Regions from separate parts of the Chryseobacterium tructae genome, predicted to be linked through region 3. Evidence: riboswitches for the same ligand, from Rfam matches in the RefSeq annotation. Region 3 holds a riboswitch; each other region holds the start of a gene.

Evidence for each region. A riboswitch is a leader RNA that binds a small molecule or an ion and turns the genes downstream of it on or off. The one in region 3 is predicted to bind cobalamin.
Region 1: it holds a riboswitch for cobalamin, as region 3 does, so the genes downstream of both, metE (5-methyltetrahydropteroyltriglutamate--homocysteine S-methyltransferase) here and QWZ06_RS18620 (T9SS type A sorting domain-containing protein) in region 3, are expected to answer to the same signal.
Region 2: it holds a riboswitch for cobalamin, as region 3 does, so the genes downstream of both, prpB (methylisocitrate lyase) here and QWZ06_RS18620 (T9SS type A sorting domain-containing protein) in region 3, are expected to answer to the same signal.
Region 4: it holds a riboswitch for cobalamin, as region 3 does, so the genes downstream of both, QWZ06_RS05940 (TonB-dependent receptor plug domain-containing protein) here and QWZ06_RS18620 (T9SS type A sorting domain-containing protein) in region 3, are expected to answer to the same signal.

Annotation. Positions count from the first base shown of each region.
Region 1 covers NZ_JAUFQR010000001.1:2,577,907-2,583,251, reverse strand. Annotated here, with positions in the region: gene QWZ06_RS12785 (alkaline phosphatase) at 1-218, shown strand, start outside; gene QWZ06_RS12780 (XRE family transcriptional regulator) at 328-1,119, opposite strand; gene QWZ06_RS12775 (hypothetical protein) at 1,566-1,808, opposite strand; gene QWZ06_RS12770 (Lrp/AsnC family transcriptional regulator) at 1,904-2,365, opposite strand; cobalamin riboswitch at 2,555-2,687, shown strand; partial or broken gene metE (5-methyltetrahydropteroyltriglutamate--homocysteine S-methyltransferase) at 2,662-4,733, shown strand; gene QWZ06_RS12760 (GNAT family N-acetyltransferase) at 4,984-5,345, opposite strand, start outside.
Region 2 covers NZ_JAUFQR010000001.1:1,773,602-1,778,946, reverse strand. Annotated here, with positions in the region: gene QWZ06_RS08705 (DUF6796 family protein) at 1-164, opposite strand, end outside; gene QWZ06_RS08700 (hypothetical protein) at 226-405, opposite strand; gene QWZ06_RS08695 (helix-turn-helix domain-containing protein) at 586-1,584, shown strand; cobalamin riboswitch at 1,914-2,107, shown strand; gene prpB (methylisocitrate lyase) at 2,553-3,461, shown strand; gene prpC (bifunctional 2-methylcitrate synthase/citrate synthase) at 3,448-4,602, shown strand; partial or broken gene QWZ06_RS08680 (bifunctional 2-methylcitrate dehydratase/aconitate hydratase) at 4,637-5,345, shown strand, end outside.
Region 3 covers NZ_JAUFQR010000001.1:3,767,780-3,773,124, reverse strand. Annotated here, with positions in the region: gene dnaG (DNA primase) at 1-867, shown strand, start outside; partial or broken gene clpP (ATP-dependent Clp endopeptidase proteolytic subunit ClpP) at 979-1,660, shown strand; gene QWZ06_RS18620 (T9SS type A sorting domain-containing protein) at 1,791-2,906, opposite strand; cobalamin riboswitch at 2,984-3,173, opposite strand; gene QWZ06_RS18615 (esterase-like activity of phytase family protein) at 3,429-3,896, shown strand; gene QWZ06_RS18610 (esterase-like activity of phytase family protein) at 3,872-4,696, shown strand; gene tpiA (triose-phosphate isomerase) at 5,079-5,345, opposite strand, start outside.
Region 4 covers NZ_JAUFQR010000001.1:1,222,939-1,228,283, reverse strand. Annotated here, with positions in the region: gene QWZ06_RS05950 (hypothetical protein) at 1-679, opposite strand, end outside; gene QWZ06_RS05945 (hypothetical protein) at 694-933, opposite strand; gene QWZ06_RS05940 (TonB-dependent receptor plug domain-containing protein) at 939-2,780, opposite strand; cobalamin riboswitch at 2,816-2,993, opposite strand; gene QWZ06_RS05935 (T9SS type A sorting domain-containing protein) at 3,159-4,454, opposite strand; gene QWZ06_RS05930 (hypothetical protein) at 4,711-5,112, shown strand; gene QWZ06_RS05925 (helix-turn-helix domain-containing protein) at 5,139-5,345, shown strand, end outside.

The DNA of each region.
Region 1 (5,345 bases), 1.2 Mb from region 3:
GATTGGAAAAAGAAGAAGGACTTTACAATTATAAAAAACTGCCATTTAAACTGTATTCAGAAATTCAGAAAAGCCGGAATTCGGTAGGCTGGATCAGTATGGATCATTCAGGAGATTATGTAGAAGTGGCAGCCTATGGACCAGGGAGTCAGTATCTACAGCCCTACCTTAAAAATACAGATTTACATGATCTCATGCTGAGAGCATCTCCTGTATAAACAGAACGTATTTTAACATCATATTTTACATTTTAGCTGGTTTTAAAACAGGCTCTCCAATTCATTTTGAAGAGCCTGTTTGCTTTGTAATATGACGTAACCAATTCGTTTATTTTGAAGACTTTCTACGGCGTATAGAAACTTTGTTATCCAGTTCTTTAATGTCTTGTCTTAGTTCCCGGAACATTTCCTTGAAATTATAGCTTTCATAATCTCCAGGTTCAAAATCTTCAGGGAAAATTCCTGAAGCATACTGCCAGATTTCCACAATATCTTCAAAGGGAATATCATAGGGTTCATAGAAAGAATTATCTGCACTTACAGAAATTGCATTTCCTTTATTTTCCTTAAAACGTTTATAGGTAATCCCATCATTTTGAGTAATGAAAACATAAGTTTTTCCAGGTTTCAACTCATCAATTCCCTCTACATATTTTCCTACAATATAGGAGCCATTTCTGAATGGTGGCATCGAATCTCCATCTGCCGGAAATGCTCTGTATTTTCCATTATTTAAAAAGGGAAGGGCAATACGCTGAAGACTTTCAATATATCCCACATCACTATATCCTTCCAAATATCCCATGGAAGCTTTTTGTGGAATAATTTCTATGGTGTCATTTCCAAGATCATCTACAGCTACAGGAAGAACAATTCTGTTATCCGGAAGCTTTAGCATATCTTCTGTTGAATATTTCTGAAGATCCACTGATAGCAGCAAATCTATACTCACATGAAAATACTTGGCGATTTTTATAAGAAGCTCCATAGGAGGTTCCGAGATTCCATTTTCGTATTTAGAATATCTCACTCTGGAGATCGCAAGGTCATCAGCTACATTTTGTTGAGAAAGCTTTCTCTTGGCTCTTAGAGAGCGTATATTATTTGAAAAAATTGACATTGATAGAAGTATGTCCACAAAAATACAAATTTTGCTCCCCGCTATCAATAATCAGAGCAGTTTTTACCCTAAAATTTGGAGAATTTTATCATTCCTTAACTAAAGCTAACGAAACTAGCTTAAAAAGACGTTCTTTTTTCCGGCTTAAGCCTTCATTTTTGAGATCAAAAACCTCATTTTAACAAATATTAAATATTAACCATAAAAAAGTTCATTTCCATTGAAAATATTAACTCTAAAATTTAAAATTTGAAATATGTTTTTTAAAATTTAGTAAATCAATCAGATACAAATAAAAACGATATTTTTAATATTACCCATTTATATTAACGAAATATTAAATGATAAAATTGTTTAATTATTTTATTCAAAATAATATAAGTTTATTATTAATTATCATATATTTGCTATGTATTAATCATATAAAATTTTAATCATGAAAAATTTCAAAAAACTAGACAGAAACGAACTAAATCAATTTCAGGAGAAGGATTACTTGATCCAATCGGAGGTTTACTAGGAGGTCTAGGAGGCGTTGTTGGTGGCGTTCTTGGAGGAGTAGGTACTATCGTTGGAGGTGTTGTTACCGGTGTAGGATCTACAGTAGGTGGAGTTATCGGCGGTGTAGGTACCGTTGTAGGAAACGCTTTATGCCAAACACAGTGTGTAGTTAATGGTGTAATCCACATCAAATTATTAGAGTGTGGTTCTACTTGCTAATCAGCAACCCCATTAAAAGTTAAAAAAGTATTGCCGCTCTAACAATAGAGCGGCTTTTTTTATTTTACAAAGTCAAACCCTGATTATTCTTTACTTCAGCCATTACAAATGTACTGTGTGTACTTCCTATAGAATCTACAGAACCGAGCTTATTAAATACAAAATCCTGATAATGTTTCATATCCCGAACCTGAACTTTTAACAGAAAATCAAAATCACCGGAAATATTGTAGCATTCTGCCACTTCTTCAATTTCCAGAATTTCTTTTACAAAATCATAGCCTACAGAACGATCATGGATCTTTAATTTGATTTGGCAAAATACCGTAAATCCACGGTTAAGCTTTTCTGCATCTAAAATAGCAGCATACCTTTTCACGAAACCTTCCTGCTCCAGTCTTTTTACTCTTTCAAAAACGGGGGAAGGAGAGAGGTTAATTTCTTTAGCAAGCTCTTTAACTGTCAGTTTTGCATTGTTCTGAAGCAATTTCAGCAGTTTTATATCCTTATCATCGAGATGTTCCACAGAATATTATTCTTTTAAGTTTAAAAATCATTCGAATTTACAGAATTATATTCTAAAAAAACAAAATTAAAAAGATTATTCAACCGAATAAAAACCTTTCTATTGTTAATATATTCTGGATTAGTAATTTTACACAAAATTAAAATCTTTTATCAAAGTTAATTTTGTTAAAAGATCAGTTCTTTACAATCTTCATCAAACAGGAAAGGTTTTACTTAAGGTAGATTAATAGGGAATCGTGTGAGAATCACGAGCTGTCGCGCAACTGTAAGTAAATGAGCCTTGTAGTAGGTGCGATTCCTACTCGTTATCATGAAGTAGCTCTTAAAAAGAACAATTCTGAACTGGATCTTTACTTTGCTATGGCAAGAGGTTATCAGAAAGACGGATTGGATATCACCGCCATGGAAATGACCAAATGGTTTGATACCAATTATCATTATATTGTTCCTGAGTTTTATAAAAATCAACAATTCAAGCTTACTTCAGATAAAATTTTCAATGAATTTGCAGGAGCAAAGCAAGCAGGAATTAATGCAAAACCTGTGATTATCGGTTTGGTTTCTTATTTACTTTTAGGAAAGGAAAAAGAAGAAGGATTTGATAAACTGGATCTTGCTCACAATCTTCTTCCGGTCTATATTGAGATTGTATCAAAATTACAAAGTCAGGGTGCTGAATGGATTCAGTTTGATGAACCTTTCTTAGCTTTAGATATCACTGAAAAAGCAAAAGAAGTGTATACTTTTGCTTATGCCGAACTTAGAAGACTATTTCCAAAGCTGAAATTCATTGTAACCACTTATTTTGAAGGGTTAAAAAACAATATACCCCTTGCTGCATCACTTCCTGTAAATGTTCTGCATATTGATCTGGTAAGAAACCCTGAACAGCTTGAAGATGTCCTTCATTCTACTCCAGAAAGCTTAAGCTTATCTCTTGGAGTGGTAGATGGAAGAAATATCTGGAAAAATGATTATGAAAGATCTTTATCCATCATCCAAAAAGCAATTGAAAAATTAGGTTCTGAAAGAGTTTTCATTGCTCCGTCGTGTTCTTTACTGCACTCACCATGCGATTTAGACTTTGAAACCGACCTTACTGCTGAAATCAAAAACTGGCTGGCTTTTGCCAAACAAAAGGTAAAAGAAGTAGTAACGCTTAAAGAATTAGTTTCAGGAGCTTCAGATCAAAATATTCTTCAGGATTTTGAGGAGAATAAACAATCGGTTTCAGACAGAAAAACATCTTCACTCATTCATAATGAAAGTGTAAAACAAAGAGCAAATTCTGTAACAGAGGCAGATTCACAAAGAAAAAATCTATTCAATATCCGTAAGGAAGCGCAACAAAAGGCACTACAACTTCCATTATTTCCTACAACAACCATTGGATCATTTCCACAGACTGCTGAAGTGAGAAGCTGGAGAGCTAAATTTAAAAAAGGAGAGCTTACTGCAGAGCAATATGATACTTTATTAAAAGAAGAGACCCAGAGAACCATTCGTTGGCAGGAAGACATTGGAATTGATGTTCTTGTTCATGGAGAATATGAGCGTAACGATATGGTGGAGTATTTCGGAGAGCAATTGAAAGGATTTACCTTCACTAAAAACGGCTGGGTTCAAAGCTACGGAAGTCGTTGTGTAAAACCACCAATCATTTTTGGAGATGTCTCCAGACCTGAACCGATGACAGTATACTGGTCTCAATATGCTCAGTCTCAAACCAATCAATGGGTAAAGGGATGTTAACAGGGCCTGTTACCATCTTGCAATGGTCATTTGTACGTGATGATCAGCCTCGTTCCGAAACCTGTAAGCAAATTGCCTTGGCCATTCGCGATGAAGTTCAGGATCTGGAGAAGGCGGGAATCAGAATTATCCAGATTGACGAACCAGCTATTCGTGAAGGTCTTCCATTGCGAAAAACAGATTGGCAGAATTATCTGAAATGGGCTGTGCAAGCGTTTAAGATCTCAGCAAGTGGAGTAGAAGATACGACTCAAATCCATACACATATGTGTTATTCTGAATTTAATGACATCATTAAGAATATTGCGGATATGGATGCTGATGTGATTACTATTGAATGTTCAAGGTCTCAGATGGAACTTTTACATGCTTTTGCAGACTTCAAATATCCTAATGAGATTGGTCCAGGTGTCTATGATATTCATTCACCGCGAGTTCCATCTAAGGAAGAAATGGTTGAACTCCTGAAAAAAGCTCAGGATGTAATTCCTTCCAGTCAGCTTTGGGTCAATCCGGACTGTGGCTTAAAAACCAGACATTGGGAAGAAACGGAAAAAGCATTAATTGCTATGGTTGCTGCTGCTAAAGAAGCTTCTGTAGAATATGCATCTTAACTATTTCCAGTCTCTTAGAAATCGAAAAGCATCCAATTCGGATGCTTTTTGCTATTATTTCTCTGAGTTACCGTATAAATTTTTTAACGCAAAGTTTTATATAAAGTGTACATTATTTTTAAGTAAGCTAAGAGAAGGAATCGATTGTAAATCGATTCTGATTAAGCGAATTTCATCGAATCAACCTCGTTGATTCCGTTCTTTGCTTCTAAAAAAGCATTCTGTTCGTAACTTTTAGTTCTGATCCGCCTTAAGAAGCTTTAATCTTATAAACCCATATGCAAATAGGGTATTCTTTACCTTGCCCATCTAATGCTGATCTTTCCAGAATACGGAATCCGATGTACTGATAAAAGCCAACGGCCTGTTCATTCTGTTCATTGACGTCCACTTTGGTCACTTTTAAATGATCAATTCCATACTGAATCAGCTTTTTACCAATTCCTTTCCCGCGATGATCGTTATGAATGAACAGCATTTCAAGATTTCCTTCAGCTACTCCCATAAACCCGATTAAAGCACCATTTTCTTCAAAACCCAACAAGGTAACGTGTTCAAAATATCCAGGAATCTCTTTTTTATAGTAGTTAAAATCTTCTTCTTTCAAAAAGT
Region 2 (5,345 bases), 2.0 Mb from region 3:
GTAGCAAATTCTACATTTACCTGATCGGCATAAGTCTTTGAAAACAATGGATAATCGGCAGGATTCGGATCAAATCCGGCAACAAAAATATCCCCAATGATCCAGCATACAGATACCATGATTGCGGCCGCAAAAGACCAGTTTATTTTACTTGAATAGTTCATATTTTATAATTATTTATTACGTTTTATTTCTTCATTTCTATTCATTATCAGCTTCTATTCCCTATTTTAATAGAAATAATAAGATAGCTCTTCCTGTTTCTTTCGTCTTCCTTTTAGCATTACTTTCTGTTTGACTTTCATGAGCTTTTTCTCCTGCAAGCAAAAACGGATACAATGCAATATGATTTGTTCTTTTTTGAACATTTTCAAACTCTTTTTGTTCGGTTTCAAAGTTCTTCATAGGCTTCCTTTTCGTTGGTTTTAAATCTTTTGTGTTTCGTAAAACACAGAATATTATTAAGAATGATTCTAAATAATTAATTATATTTGTGCAAAAGTAATAGGAAAAGCAAGGCGGGCAGGTCTGCAAAAAGGAGTAAAAAGTCCGTTAAAAGGAGAATTTTAATTAAAATAAACAATAATGGCATTAAGGATTTACGATGATAAAATTGGAGGAACATTGGTTGAAAGAAAATATCCCAATGCTTATTTTGTAAATGATGGTGATCTCAGAGAGTGCATCACCTACCTGAAACCACCTTATGGAAGTGGCTTTTATCATGAGATCTGTTTCGAGAATGTGCATATCGGTTTTGGAAATGTTTCTTTAGAAAATAAGATACTGTTGTATTTTGAGGCCGATTTCGATAGTGTTGAAATGCATTTTTCGTTAAAAGGAAAAAGTTCCGCCCTTTCGGAAAACTTCAATAGTAAAGTGTGTTTTGACAGCTACCAGCACAACATTATTTATGCAAATCAGATGTCCGGTCAGATGGAATTTGACGGTCAGGAAATGCAGATCCTGGAAATCAATTTGGCTCCTAACTTTTTTAAAAAATTCCTTCCCGAAGACTCCGGTTTATTCAATACCTTCAGAAATGCGATTGAAAAACAGCACTCATGTCTCATCAATCCGGATCATAACCGCATCAGCCTGGAAATGTATCAGATTCTAAACGACATCATCCATTGTGACCGAAAAGGGACTTTTAAAAGAATTTATCTGGAAGCTAAAGTTGCTGAATTGCTTCTTTTACAACTGGAACAGCTTTTCAAAAGTGACTCTTCCAACTCATCATTACTTAAAAAAGATGAAGAAAAAATATATGCAGTGAGGGACTTTATTATCAATAATCTCAGTACAAACTGTTCATTAATAGACCTTGCCCATCAGGTAGGAACAAACGAATTTACACTGAAAAAAGGATTTAAAGAACTATTCGGAACTACCGTTTTCAACTTCTGGAACGATCTGAAAATGGAAGAAGCGAAAAAAATGCTTCTTGAAGGAAACCTGAATATTAACGAGATCTCTGATATTATTGGATATAAAAACCCAAGACATTTCTCGGCTGCATTTAAGAGAAAATACAATTTAATCCCAAGTAAGCTTAGAAATACCAATGGACTGACTCATTAAATTCTTCAATGATTTCAGTTCATATTTACTGATAATGACCTTTTCAAAATCTATAATTTTTTAGGCTTAATGGGTCTATTTTCAGATACAAAAAGTTACCATAAAACACATCCTTTATTTTATTTCATTTAATATTCAACCGTATTTGTTAACGATTTGGTAATAAAAAAAACCTTTGAAAACACTGATTTTTATCATATCATTAAAAAACAAAGTTTCACAAACAAAACACAATCAACCCATTACCTAAAATTAATTATTGTTTACATAAAATATTTTGTCGTTCTCATAAAATGGCTATATTTACCACCAAGGAGTTCTTAACACCTTCTTTATCAACCGAAATTGGTTACACTTAGCTGTGAATTAAAAGGGAATCGTGTGTAAATCACGAACTGTCGCGCAACTGTAAGTAACACTAAAAGGTTTTTATCAAATCAATATCCACTGTATGCTCCGGTATATGGGAAGGATGATAAAAACTGTTACAAGTCAGGAGACCTGCCTATTTCGTAGTGACGATGCTTTCGCGATCTGAAGCTTATAGTCAGGTATGATACGGTATGGATAATTGTGTGATAAAATTGCTTATCAACTTATTTAATTTTTGAGATAGATACTAGCAGAACAGTATATGTTTATTCTGCAGGTCTGTAACTCATCCGTGTCCCCTTTCCGTAATTTTTCTTTCTCACAAAACATCGTGAAGTTTACCAAGAACTTTTTATAGGGTTTAATCTATGTAAAAAGTTAAAAGATGTACCAAACCAATCACAATTATGTATCCACGAGCAGCAGATCTATGACATCACAGATCTCATTATGCAGAATTTCTCAAAAATATCTGTCTTTGTGCTCACCAACAACCCATCTGATTTCCTTTAACCATTCTCTTTTTACATCCTCACCCCAGCATAAAAGCTCTTCTTTCTTACCGAACAAAATTCAACTAAACAATAAATATTAAAATGACTACACATGAAAACTGGAAGTCTCCCGGTGCCCAATTCCGGGAGGCTATGCAAAAAGAAAGTCCTCTTCAGATTGTTGGAGCCATCAATGCCAATCATGCATTACTGGCGAAACAAGCCGGCTTTAATGCCATTTATCTTTCTGGAGGTGGTGTTGCTGCCGGATCTTTAGGAATTCCGGATTTGGGAATCACCACGCTGGAAGATGTATTAATAGACATTCAGCGCATTACCAATGTTTGCGATTTACCTTTATTGGTAGATGTAGATACAGGATTTGGTCCATCAGCCTTTAATGTTGCAAGAACTGTAAAGTCATTAATCAAAGCGGGAGCAGCAGCTCTGCATATCGAAGATCAGGTAGGAGCAAAACGTTGTGGACACCGTCCTGGAAAAGAAATCGTAAGCAAAGAAGAAATGGTAGACCGATTGAAAGCTGCCGCTGATGCCCGTACCGATGAAAGCTTTGTTATCGGAGCCAGAACCGATGCTTTTGCCAATGAAGGACTGGAAAAAACCTTAGAAAGAGCTGCCGCCTACAAAGAAGCTGGTGCCGATTTTATTTTCGCAGAAGCCGTTCCCGATTTAAGCTTCTATCAAAAATTTGTAGATGCCACAGGAATCCCCGTCTTGGCTAATATCACTGAATTTGGAATGATCAGCATGTATACTGTTGATGAATTAAAAACCGCAGGAGTAGGACTGATCCTCTACCCTCTTTCAGCTTTCCGTGCTGCTAATAAAGCGGCTCTCAATGTTTATGAGCACATTCGCAAAGACGGAACACAGGCCCATGTATTAGACACGATGCAAACCAGAGAAGAGCTCTACCAAAGCATTGGATACCATAATTATGAACAAAAATTAGATAACCTTTTTAAACAAAATAGTAATGTCAACGAATAGCGAACCAACATTCAAGCCTAAGAAAAGCGTAGCCCTTTCAGGAGTAGCAGCAGGTAATACCGCGCTTTGTAGCGTAGGAAAAAGTGGAAATGATCTTCATTACAGAGGATATGATATCCTGGATCTGGCAGAGAAAGCAGAGTTTGAAGAAGTAGCTTATCTCTTGATCTATGGTCAGCTGCCTACCGGAGCCCAGTTGAAAAATTATAAAGCTAAATTAAAGTCTTTAAGAGGGCTACCCCATTCTGTAAGAAATATTTTAAAGAGTATTCCTGCAGCTGCTCATCCCATGGATGTAATGAGATCTATGGTATCTGCTATCGGAAGCATTCAGCCGGAAAAAGACGATCACAATGTTGCCGGAGCAAGAGATATTGCAGATAAATTATTAGCTTCATTCAGTTCCGGACTTTTATACTGGTATCACTATACACATAACGGTAAAGAAATCAATGTAGAGACAGACGATGATACTATTGGTGGACATTTCCTTCATCTTTTACATGGTAAAAAAGCGCCCGATTCCTGGGTAAAAGCAATGGAAATATCTCTTAATCTTTATGCTGAACATGAATTTAACGCCTCTACATTCACAGCTCGTGTTATTGCAGGAACTGCTTCAGATTTTTATTCATGCATCACAGGAGCAATCGGAGCTTTGAGAGGCCCAAAACATGGGGGTGCCAATGAAGTGGCATTCGAAATCCAAAGCCGTTACAATTCACCGGACGAAGCGGAAGCTGATATCCGCCAGCGTATTGCCAACAAAGAGGTCATCATCGGATTTGGACATCCGGTTTACACGATCTCAGATCCTAGAAACGTAGTCATTAAAAAAGTAGCAAAAGAACTTTCTGAGGAAGCGGGAGATATGTTGCTTTATAATATTGCAGAAAGATTAGAAACCGTCATGTGGGAAGAAAAGAAAATGTTTCCAAACCTGGATTGGTTTTCTGCCGTATCCTATCACTTAATGGGAGTACCCACTCTCATGTTTACACCGCTATTCGTTATTTCCAGAGTGACAGGATGGAGTGCCCACATTGTTGAACAGAGACAGGATGGAAAAATCATCCGTCCAAGTGCCAATTATACAGGCCCGGAGAATAAAGAATACATTTCTCTACAAGACAGAAAATAAACAGATTACCTAATAATAAAACTATAAAACAAAGATGTCATCACACATTTCAAATGAAAGACCACAACCAGATCAGGTATTAACAGATATTGCCGATTATGTATTGAACTATGAAATTAAAAACGATTTAGCATGGAAGACCGCACATTACTGTCTTCTGGATACGATCGGATGTGGTCTGGAAGCTTTAACTTATCCAGCTTGTACAAAACTTTTAGGCCCTATCGTGAAAGGAACAATTGTTCCTCATGGCGCGAAGGTTCCGGGAACACAATTTCAATTAGATCCTGTTCAGGCTGCTTTCAATATCGGAGCTATTATCCGTTGGCTAGACTTTAATGATACATGGCTGGCTGCTGAATGGGGACATCCTTCAGATAACCTGGGTGGAATTTTAGCAACAGCAGACTGGTTATCAAGAACTAATATTGCAGAAGGAAAAGCGCCTTTAAAAATGAAACAGGTATTGGAAGCTATGATCATGGCTCACGAGATTCAGGGCGTAATGGCATTGGAAAACTCTTTCAATAAAGTAGGTCTTGATCATGTATTATTGGTAAAACTGGCTTCTACAGCTGTTGTTGGAAATTGATAGGCTTAACTCGTGATGAGATCATCAATGCTGTCTCATTAGCTTTTGTAGACGGACAATCTTTAAGAACATACCGTCATGCTCCCAATACAGGTTCCCGTAAATCTTGGGCTGCCGGAGATGCAACCTCAAGAGCAGTACGTTTAGCCTT
Region 3 (5,345 bases):
AAAGCGGAAATTCTGTTGCGGGATGTTGGAAATGATCCTATCAAAAAAGCGGAGGCCATCCGTGATATCGTGAAATCGGTTTCCTTTGTGCAGAATGCACTGAAAAGAGAAGTTTATCTGAAGGAAGTTTCCAATAAATTCGGACTGTCTGAGCAGAGTCTTTTCAATGAATTAGATGTTCAGAAGCAGATTACCCAGAATCAGACGCATCATGTTCAGCAGCAACAAAAGGAAAAAGCAGCTCCAAAGTTGGAGATTGTTCCTTTAGATAAGGAAAAAGAAGATCCTTTCTTATTTGATGTCCTGTTTATGGAGAATAAATTGGTAGATCATATGCTGATGTTTGGAGATATCGTTCTTAAAAGAAAAAGTGAGAATAATGAAGAGTATCAGATTACGGTCATTGAAGAAATTCTTCATCATTTTGAGGAAGAACAATATATATTTTTAGTTAAAGAAAATGAAATCATTATCAATCAGGTAAGGGAAGGGATTCAGAAAGACGAGCTGAGAAGTGGAAACTTTTTTGTATCTTTTATGGATGAAGAGATTACTACAAAGGTTGTAGATGCTTTGATGCCGCTGGATGAACTGGAAAACTGGGCTTCCAGAAATATTTATCCGCCTAATTATGGTGATAAAGTTGCAGATCAGATCCAGGGTGATGTTTTGCTACATAAATACAGATATATTGATTATCTGATTACAGAAACAGCGAAAGAACTTGATCAATACAGCAGTACGGATGATGTAAAGTATTATGAGCTGATTAAAAAGATTACTTTATTGAAACAAGCTTCTATCAGACTCAGTAATATTATCGAATATTCCCCAATCAAGGGAATCTATGCAGGTAGAAAAAGATAGTTTAAAGACAAAAGGATTCCGGATTCTGTGACAAAAAGTCCTATAAAATTTTAGGAATAAATATTGTAATTTAAACTTTGAAAATATTTTAAAATAATACATAATATCAATATGGACATTAAAAAAGAATTCAGAGATTTCTCTGTAAAACATTTAGGAAACAACGGTTTAGCTACCGATCAGTATATGGGAATGTATGGCCCAACGAACTTAACTCCGTACATCATGGAGGAAAGAAGATTAAACGTTGCTCAGATGGACGTTTCTCTCGTTTGATGATGGACAGAATTATCTTCCTTGGAACAGGAATTGATGATCAAGTAGCGAACATCGTTACAGCTCAGCTTTTATTCTTGGAAAGTGCAGATCCTTCTAAAGATATTCAAATCTATATCAACTCTCCTGGTGGTAGCGTATACGCAGGATTAGGTATTTATGACACAATGCAGATCATTAAGCCGGATGTTGCGACAATTTGTACAGGAATGGCTGCATCAATGGGAGCTGTATTATTGGTTGCTGGAGAAAAAGGAAAACGTTCTGCGCTTAAGCATTCAAGAGTAATGATTCACCAGCCTTCAGGAGGTGCTCAGGGAGTAGCTTCTGATATGGAAATCAACTTAAGAGAAATGCTGAAATTAAAGCAGGAGCTTTATGACATCATCGCTCACCATTCAGGACAAACTTATGAATGGGTAGAGAATCTTCCGACAGAGATTACTGGATGACTTCTGAAGAAGCTAAGAGCTACGGAATGGTAGATGAGGTTCTTCAAAGAGCAGAGAAAAAATAATTGATTGTATGATCATATCGAAAAACGCATCCCAATTGGGATGCGTTTTTTGTTTTAGTCACGAATATATATCTTGAGCAAAATAAATATGAGGAATTAAACCACAATTGAAGACGTGATAATCCCCTCTCTACTTCTTTACAATCTTATGAACGGTAGAACCATTCTTAGTCTTAACCTCAACCCAGTATACTCCAGTATTTAAAGATTTAACATTAATCTTCGTTGTTGGGGAAGTCATCACTTTCTGTCCTAAAGAAGAATAGATATTCACTTCTTGGATGCTTTCAGATGTTTCAATCTGAATAAAATCACTTGTTGGATTTGGGTAAATGCTGAAGGAAGCTTTTTTATTGACTGAAGCCACAGATAATGTAGCATTGCTTGCCTCAGTAGGAGTGAATGGTCTTCTTTCACCGAAGCTTAATCCCAACCACGTATTGTTGTTCAGTTGAATTTGACTAAGATTAGTTTTTTTCTGCCAGCTTGAAAGGTCTTTTCCTGTATATAATTTCCAGTTTCCAGCTCCTGAGCTATTTCCTGAGAAGCTATTTAATGATAAACTTGAAACCTGGTTATTATTGGAGGTAAAATTGAAATAGGAAGCGTTTGACTGAATCAGTTGCAGAGCTTGCTCCGCTGTTATGCTGCCATTATATTGAATTCCAAAAACAAAAGAATTGGCATTGCCATTAGCATTATGGGTTCCAAAATCTACAACAACAAGACTTTTATGAGTTCCAGTTCCAATCCAGTTGGTAATTTGAGATGAGGTGTACCATTGAGAACTGTAGGCAGGTACCGGAGTTGATGGAGGAGTATCTATTTCATCAATACCATAGGAAATACCAAACCATAGCCCGTCTGTTAAATTAACAGATCCTGGGCCATTATTGTTATTAGACATATTTTCTGCATTTGGCCCAAACCACGGAATCCAATAATCATCGGTGCTTGGTGTATGGTGGTTGTAGGCAAAACTGTACATATACCCTGAAAGAATATCAGCTTCCATTTTAGGTTCTGCCGAAATGATAGCATTGATCATGTCTTCTGCCTTTAAATTATCATCATCAAAACGGTAGCCCCAGGCATAAGAGGTAGGAGTATTGTTGTCATTAAAATCGGCAATGAAATAGGCTTTTTTAGAACCGGTTCCTACCCAAAACTTAATGTCGTTTTCTGTGAATTGGGCAAAGAAAAACTGCGTACAAAGCAGTAAGAAAAAAAAATAGATTTTTCTCATAATATAATTAAATTAAAGTTTTATTCCCGAAACTTATTGATAGGAAATGAAGACATACGATATGTCCATATCCTAAAACTAAATGTCTATTTAAGGTAGGTCTCCTGGCTCGCATCCTATAGCTAACCTTCCCAGGCAAAGCCCAGTGGTATAATGAAACTATAGGAATAAACAGCTTACAGTTGCGGGTACAGCTCAAGATTTGGATAATATTCTCACTTGATTCCCTATTATGAACAGTGTTCAACCTTAAAGAGGACAAATATATCACATAAATTTTTGATATCTGTTTTGTGAATTATAGATTTGTTTCTAGTCTTTTTGAAAATTAATTGTATTATTTAAAAATGAATTTTATTGATTGATAGGATATTGGGTATAAATATTTACTTTTTTAAGTTAAAATAGTGTTTTTGTTGTTTATATTGAATTCATCTTTAGATTCTATTGTTAAAATACAATTATCATTATATTCAAGATCAGTTTATAATCAATTTATACTTTCGCGCCATAAAAGTTAATATGAAAAAACTACTATTATCTGCTTTGATGATGACTGCATTATGGTCATGCAGCAAAGACGATGACACCAATGTAAATAACCAAGACATTAATTATTCTAAACTTCCACAGGAGTTTCCATTTACGAAATTGGCAACGATAAATGGTGTGGATGTAATTAATGGCGGATTCGGTTCCGGAGCAGCAGCTCATCCTACGAGAAAAGGAGAGTTTTATGTCATTACAGACCGTGGTCCGAATACAGATTATCTGAAAGGGAAAAAGTTTTTAACCCCTGATTTTACTCCTACCATTATGCATTTTAAAATTAATGCAGACGGAAAAATAGAGGTTATCAAGTATATTAAGCTTAAAAATCCAGCAGGAAAACCCATTACAGGGCTTCCAAATCCTGTGGGAATGGGCAGTACAGGTGAAGTAGCATATGATGCAGCAGGAAATGTTTGGGCACAGATAATTATGGTTTAGACAGTGAAAGTATTGTGGCAGCAGCAGATGGGACATTCTGGGTATCCGATGAATACGGTCCGCATATTGTTCATTACAATGCCGATGGAGTAGAGCTTGAAAGAATAAGCCCGATTGGTGTAAATACAGGAAATAGAAAATTACCTGCCGTTTTGGCGAAAAGAAGAGCCAATAGAGGGATGGAAGGACTTTGTATAACTCCGGATGGAAAAACATTAGTAGGAACCATACAATCTATGATGTTTGTTCCTTCAAAAGCTTTGGCAACCAATACAACCTTAACGAGGATCGTTACTTTCGATATCACCACCGGAAAAACAAAGCAATATCTTTATAAACAGGATGGCGGAGCTTCCGACTCAGTTTGTGATATTACAGCATTAGGTAATAATGAATTTCTTGTTATTGAGAGAGACGGTAATTTTGGAACACAAAGTGGAATTAAAAAAGTGTACAGAATTAATCTAGCTGAAGCCACAGATGTAAACGGAACTGATCTTGCAGCTGCAGACGGAATGCTGGTCAATGGAAAAGCTCTGGAACAATGTACATGGGATGAGCTTACCAAGGCAGGGATTAAACCTGTTTCTAAAAAATTAGCAGTAGACCTGGTGGCTAAACTGGGATATGAACATGATAAATTCGAGGGAATTGTTTATTTAGGAAATAATAAACTGGCTGTTTTCAATGATGATGACTTTGGAGTAGTAGATGATGGGAACGGAAATCCTAAAGCAAAAATACTTCCTAAAACCGGGAAGGTAGATAAAGGAACTATGTACGTAGTCGATATTCAATAATTAGATTTTTTTTAAAGGAAAACGGCGGGATTTATTCCGCCGTTTTTTATTGGATATCATTTAAATGGTTCAATAGAAGTATTTTACTCCAAAACTTAAAACGGAAACAGTGGAATTCTTGAGAAATCTAAGCTGTAAAATGGTAAGAAAAGTTGTGTAGAGATTCTTCCTTCGTCAGAAATCGAAGATTCGACGTAGTCAATGACAAACTGTATGTCTTTTGCTCTAAAGTGAATGCTTAAAGAACCTATTCAATAGAAACGGGCTTTAGCCCGTTTAAAAAAATAAAAATATCTTCCATTGGCTTTAGCCAAAACCTATAATAAAATCCCCTGAAAATGACCTTCAGGGGATTTTTGTATGTATATTGTTCTTTTCAATATTAGTTGAAAGCCTCAATAATTTTAGAGAAATCCTCTAATTTTAAAGCAGCACCTCCAATCAAACCACCGTCAATATCCGGTTGAGAGAAAATTTCCTTAGCATTGTCTGGTTTCACAGAACCTCCATAAAGGATAGAAACCTCATCAGCTACTTCTTGCCCGTACTTAGTGGCAATTGTATTTCTGATATGAGCATGAATTTCCTGAGCCTGTTCCGGACTAGCAGTTTCTCCTGTTCCGATAGCCCAAACCGGTTCGTAAGCGAT
Region 4 (5,345 bases), 2.5 Mb from region 3:
TAAAGATCAGATCTTTTACTACACTAAATCCATAAAGATCAGAATATTGCTCAGAGCTGCTTGCTACCGTAAACAATGGTGTAGTAGGTACAATTCCATTCTTCATATCCATTGTATACACACTTTTATCTGAGCTGAAATAGAATTTATTGTTTGAAATTTCCAGGTTTTTAGCATTAGCAATGCCTGTTAAAGTAGTTGTTTTTATAATATCTCCTGCACTTGATATCTGATAGATATAAGAATCTGTTGTTCCAGCTGCAATAGCATAAACATTTTGATTATTTGAAATTATCTTATTGATATTTCCCGTTACAGAAAAAGTCTTCTGAATTTCATTCGTTGTTGTGTTGATAAGCGTAATATTATTTCCATATCCAAATGAAGCATTTTGTACAAAAATATTATTCCCAGCTTCTACGATTCTCTCAACAGCTTCTGTAAAAGTGATTTTTTTAACAAGAGAATTGTCTGAAGTCTTATAAACACTTACAAATTTATCCCCATTATACTTATCATTAGTTACATACATGTTATTATTAGCAAATGCCATATAACGAGGCGTGTTAAGCCCTGCAGTAATTTCACCAGTTGCTTTAAAAGTACTGCGGTTTACAATCTGAATTTTGTTTGAGTTATTTAATAATAAATAAGCATTGTTTCCATTAAAAGCGATCATCTGAAGAACATCTCCTAGTTTTCCACCGTTATTAAAGAATAAATATTATCCTGCTTAACGCTTAGATCCGAAGTAACAAAGGTAACTTCTGCATTAGGTGTTCCATATTTACCTTCATTGGCAATCAGGAATCCGTTGCTATAATCAACTCTAGGTTGTAGAGTTAGCTCTTCAGTAGTATCAAGGCTACATGATGCTACCCCCACAAGAATCGTGAAAGCAAAAAGAAGATGTAAAAATTTGTTCAGTTTCATATTATTTAAAAATTAATTGTTGCGTAAATACTATAGTTTCTTTTCGGCATAGGATAATCGGCTACTGTCTGGTAAACGATATCTGTAAGATTATTCACTTTAAATCCCAGAGTATATTTTTTTAAAATATCTGCAGAAGCTCCTGCATTTAAAATAAAATAAGGATCTAAAGCTACCGATCGTTTTTGGTCTGCTGTGGTATAAGTAAGTCCGTTAAAAAGTCCCTGAGCATAGATTGTAAGGAAGTCAAATTTATAATCTATAGATCCCGTTGCTTTATGCAAAGGAACGTACATCAATTGTTTTTGAGTTTCCTTATTCGTAGACCTTGAATAGGTATATCCTGCATTGATCTTCAGACTATGTCTGCCAAAATTTTTATTCCAGGTAACCTGTGATTCCAATCCGTAAAATTCAGATTTATAGGTATTAAAAGGAGACCAATATCCATAAGGAGTAGGAAGCCAGCTAATATAATCTTTAATATCCATGTAATATGGGCTAAGCGTAATCTTAAAACCTCCAAAATTAAACTCATGATCCATATCAAGATTAAAAGAAGTCTCAGGCCTTAAATTCAGGTTCCCTCCCGGCTGCCAATAAAGATCATTAAAAGTAGGATATCTGAAGTTTCTTGAAAAGCTTGCTCCTATATGATACCATTTCAAAGCATTCCATTTCCCAGAAAAAGAATACAGAACCGGAGATGAGATTCCCTCTATAAAATCCTTCTTTATACCTGCTTCAAAACGTAAGTCTTTGGAAGCAAAATATCTAATCATTCCGGATACAGAACCTATATTTCGGCTAATATTTTTTATTCCCGTATCATATCCCACTGCTTTATTCACTTGAAACTCTCCAATAGCATTAATATTGATTTTGGGAGTTATAAAGTAATTAAAATCGTTTTTAAAGATATAATTCTTTCCTTCAGCTCCACTTGATTTGCTCGAATGAATATCCGAAAAATACCGGTAATTATCTTCGGTATAAGCAGCCTTTAAGCTATTGGAAAGATTGGTTTTATTAATATCCCAGGAAATAAGGCTTCGTACGGTGTTTGCTTTATATTTTGTTCTGTTACCATTTTCCTCGTAAATCATATAATGTTGCGAAGCATCAAACATCTGGCTCTGCCATGAAATTGTCTGAGCATCTGCAATTTTATAAGCTGCACCAATATTAAAGGTTGTATTGTAATACCTTCCATTGATATTCTTAAATGGGGTTCTGCCTACTACCAATTCCGGAACTTCATAATCGTTCGCACTTACGGCATAATTTGCAGAAGCTTTAAAGCTAAATTTATCATTACTGTAAGAACCTTTCACAAAATTATTATAAGTACCAAAAGAAGCTACTTCCGAAAACAGAGAACCATGAAATCCTTTATTAAAATCAAGATTATTGTTCAGGTGAATACTTCCTCCAATAGCTCCCGAACCATAGATAACACTTCCCCCGCCCGGTTTTATTCCGATCTGATCATAGCCAAACAATGCAATATTGTTAATATCTCCCTGACCTAAAAAATTAGAATTAATATTAATTCCGTTCCAGACAAAAGCGGTCTGTGAGGCTGATGTTCCTCTAAAAGACGGTGAAGAAACAGCGCCACGGCCATTTTCTTTAATATAAAGATTAGATTGAAACCTCAGCAATTCGGAAAGGTTAGTAGAATTCTTTTGAGCTTCTATAGGAGTAATCGTTTTTACAGGATGGAAAAGTTTCACCTTATTCATCTGGCTGTCGAATATATATATCGTATCAACAACTTTCTCCTGTCCGAAAAGAAAGCAGCCATAAGATGACAAAAACAGTACTAAAGATCTTTTTATATCCATATTCTTCTACTTTTCCTCCGAAAGCAATATGTTTTTTTTTGATTATTATTCTGGCAGGTCTCCTGACTTTCGCTTTCTGTGCCTTCCCGTTTTTATACAGTGGCTATGTACAGAAATTCTTGTTGCGATTTACAGTTGCGGGGACAGTTTGGGAGTTTCACCCAATTCCCTTTTCATTCCAATATACTGGAAACCATAATTTTTGCAAAGATAGTTTTTTAAATGTATTAGGCAAAAAATGAATTTTATAACAGGCGGTCAGGAAGATACGAATGAAAATCACCAGCCTTCGTTTTTCAACTCCCGACATAAAAATAGCTGCTTCCAATAATGAAAGCAGCCATTCAATGTATAACTATTATTAAAATTTGTTGAATCTTACTTTTTGATGAATTTATGATTCTGTTGCTTTCCTCCTTTTTGTGAAAGCTGTAGTATATAATTTCCTTTTGGTAATGAAGCTACATCAATGTGATCTTCTACAGATGTGAATGATTTTACTCTTTGCCCAACCATATTATACACTTCCGCTTTTTCAATTTTTCCTGCCCCTTTAAAGTATAAAATATCAGTTACCGGATTAGGATAAATACCAATAATATTTTTATTTTTCTCCACATCACTTACTGATAGAGATCCTGTGATATCCAAATAAAAAGCTACCATTTGATTGGAAGCGTCCACACCCATTCCTGCAATTTTATAACCATCCTGAGAAATAGCCAACGGCAGTCCCATTGTTACTCCATTTGTATTAATTCCTAAGCTTTCAGCATACTCATTAAGATTAATACGTCCACTCTCTTCTGTCCAGATAAAGCCTTCTCCAGACATTGGTGGTGCTCCAAAGGCACGATAAAATCCAATGACTTTCGTTCCATCTCCAGAAATTCCGGTTGCACCTCCTTTGAAAAAGAATGAAGCATTAGGATGTGTTATATAGGTAACTCCAGTTCCAGCCTTCCATACATAAGGATTAGGATTAGCTGAACCAATTATGGTATTTCCATCTGCAGAAACAGCCCCTGCTTCACCTACATTATCACCATTGTTATCGGTAATAAAGCTTTCTACCCCATCTATCCACTTGGCGCCACTTCTGGTTCCTGTAGGTTCATCCTGCCAGCCCACGATTACATTTCCTGCAGAGCTTATAGCATTCGCTCTTGAACTACGTCCTGTAACCATACTTCCAAGATCTATTATTCCATTGGTTTCATCCCATTTAACTGCATGAGCACTTGCTGCCGAAAGCCAGCCTAACCCTACAATTGTATTTCCATCAGCAGACATTCCCCAAGCAGAACTTACACTACCATCCCAACCCGTAGGAACGAGACCTCCTCTGTTAACCCATGTAGAAGAGGATACATCGTAAGTTGAAATTTCATTAAACCCTGTTGCTGTATTGGTCACTGAAGATGTGATTTTCAATCCGTCATTAGAAACAACTGTTCTTCCTGCAGCCGGATAGCCATTTGATATAGATCCTATTTGTACAATCCCATTGTTAGCGTCCCACATAAATATTCCGCCACCAGATGTATGCATACTTACCACTCCTTTATTAGAAATAGCTCCTACATTATAATTTCCATATCCCATTACAGTAAGCTGGGCTTCAGCCACACCAAAATTCACGAAGAAATAAGCTACCAATAATTTAATTGTCATTTTGTAAAAATTTTCCATATATGATTATATTTAATATTTTAAATCAACAGAAACAATATTAATATTATATTTAACCAAACAAAAGGAAAAGGCTTTCACAATTCGTGAATTTCGAAAGAATTAAAATTTTAAAACCCTAATAATCAAACTCTTAAATAAAATTCATTTTGAAAACTGATTTTAGAAGAATCATTAGAAAAAACATAAAAAGTACATTGTTATTCAGTAAATATATAAGAATAGCAGACTCATTTTATTGCTGACATTTGTCGTATATTCTATTATTATCAAAGGACAATCTGGCCCGGATTTTAATATTATCGCTGATAAGGCATTCCAGAAACTGTATCAAAATTCTGATGATTGCATCAGCTATACTCAGGGAATTCTCGTAAGTGATCAGGACATAGAACATAAAATCATCCTACAGAATATAATCTCACAGGCTTTCGCTATGAAGGGTGATTATATGCAGTCTGTCAATAGTTTTTCCCAAAAAGAAGATCAGGATCAAAATTTATCTTACTTCATGCAGATCTTTGGGGATTACAATCTGGCAGACCAATATCAGAACCTGGGACTATACAATCAGTCAAAAAAGATAATTGTTCATCTCTTATCGGATCAGAAACTTCTGAAAGCAATGATCCTAAATTAAGGATAACAACAGCGAAACTATATCAATTGCAAGCTCTGAACCTAGGAATCAACAGAGATTACCCGAATGCATTAAAAAACCTTGACAAAAGTGACCAATACATTGATCCTTATAATGAAGAGAATAAAATTATAAAAACAGAAAACAGAATTTTTCGTTCTTCTTATTTAATGAAGCAAAATAAGCTGGCTGAGTATAGAAAACTCATAGAAAGCATTATTTCTGATCTTGAA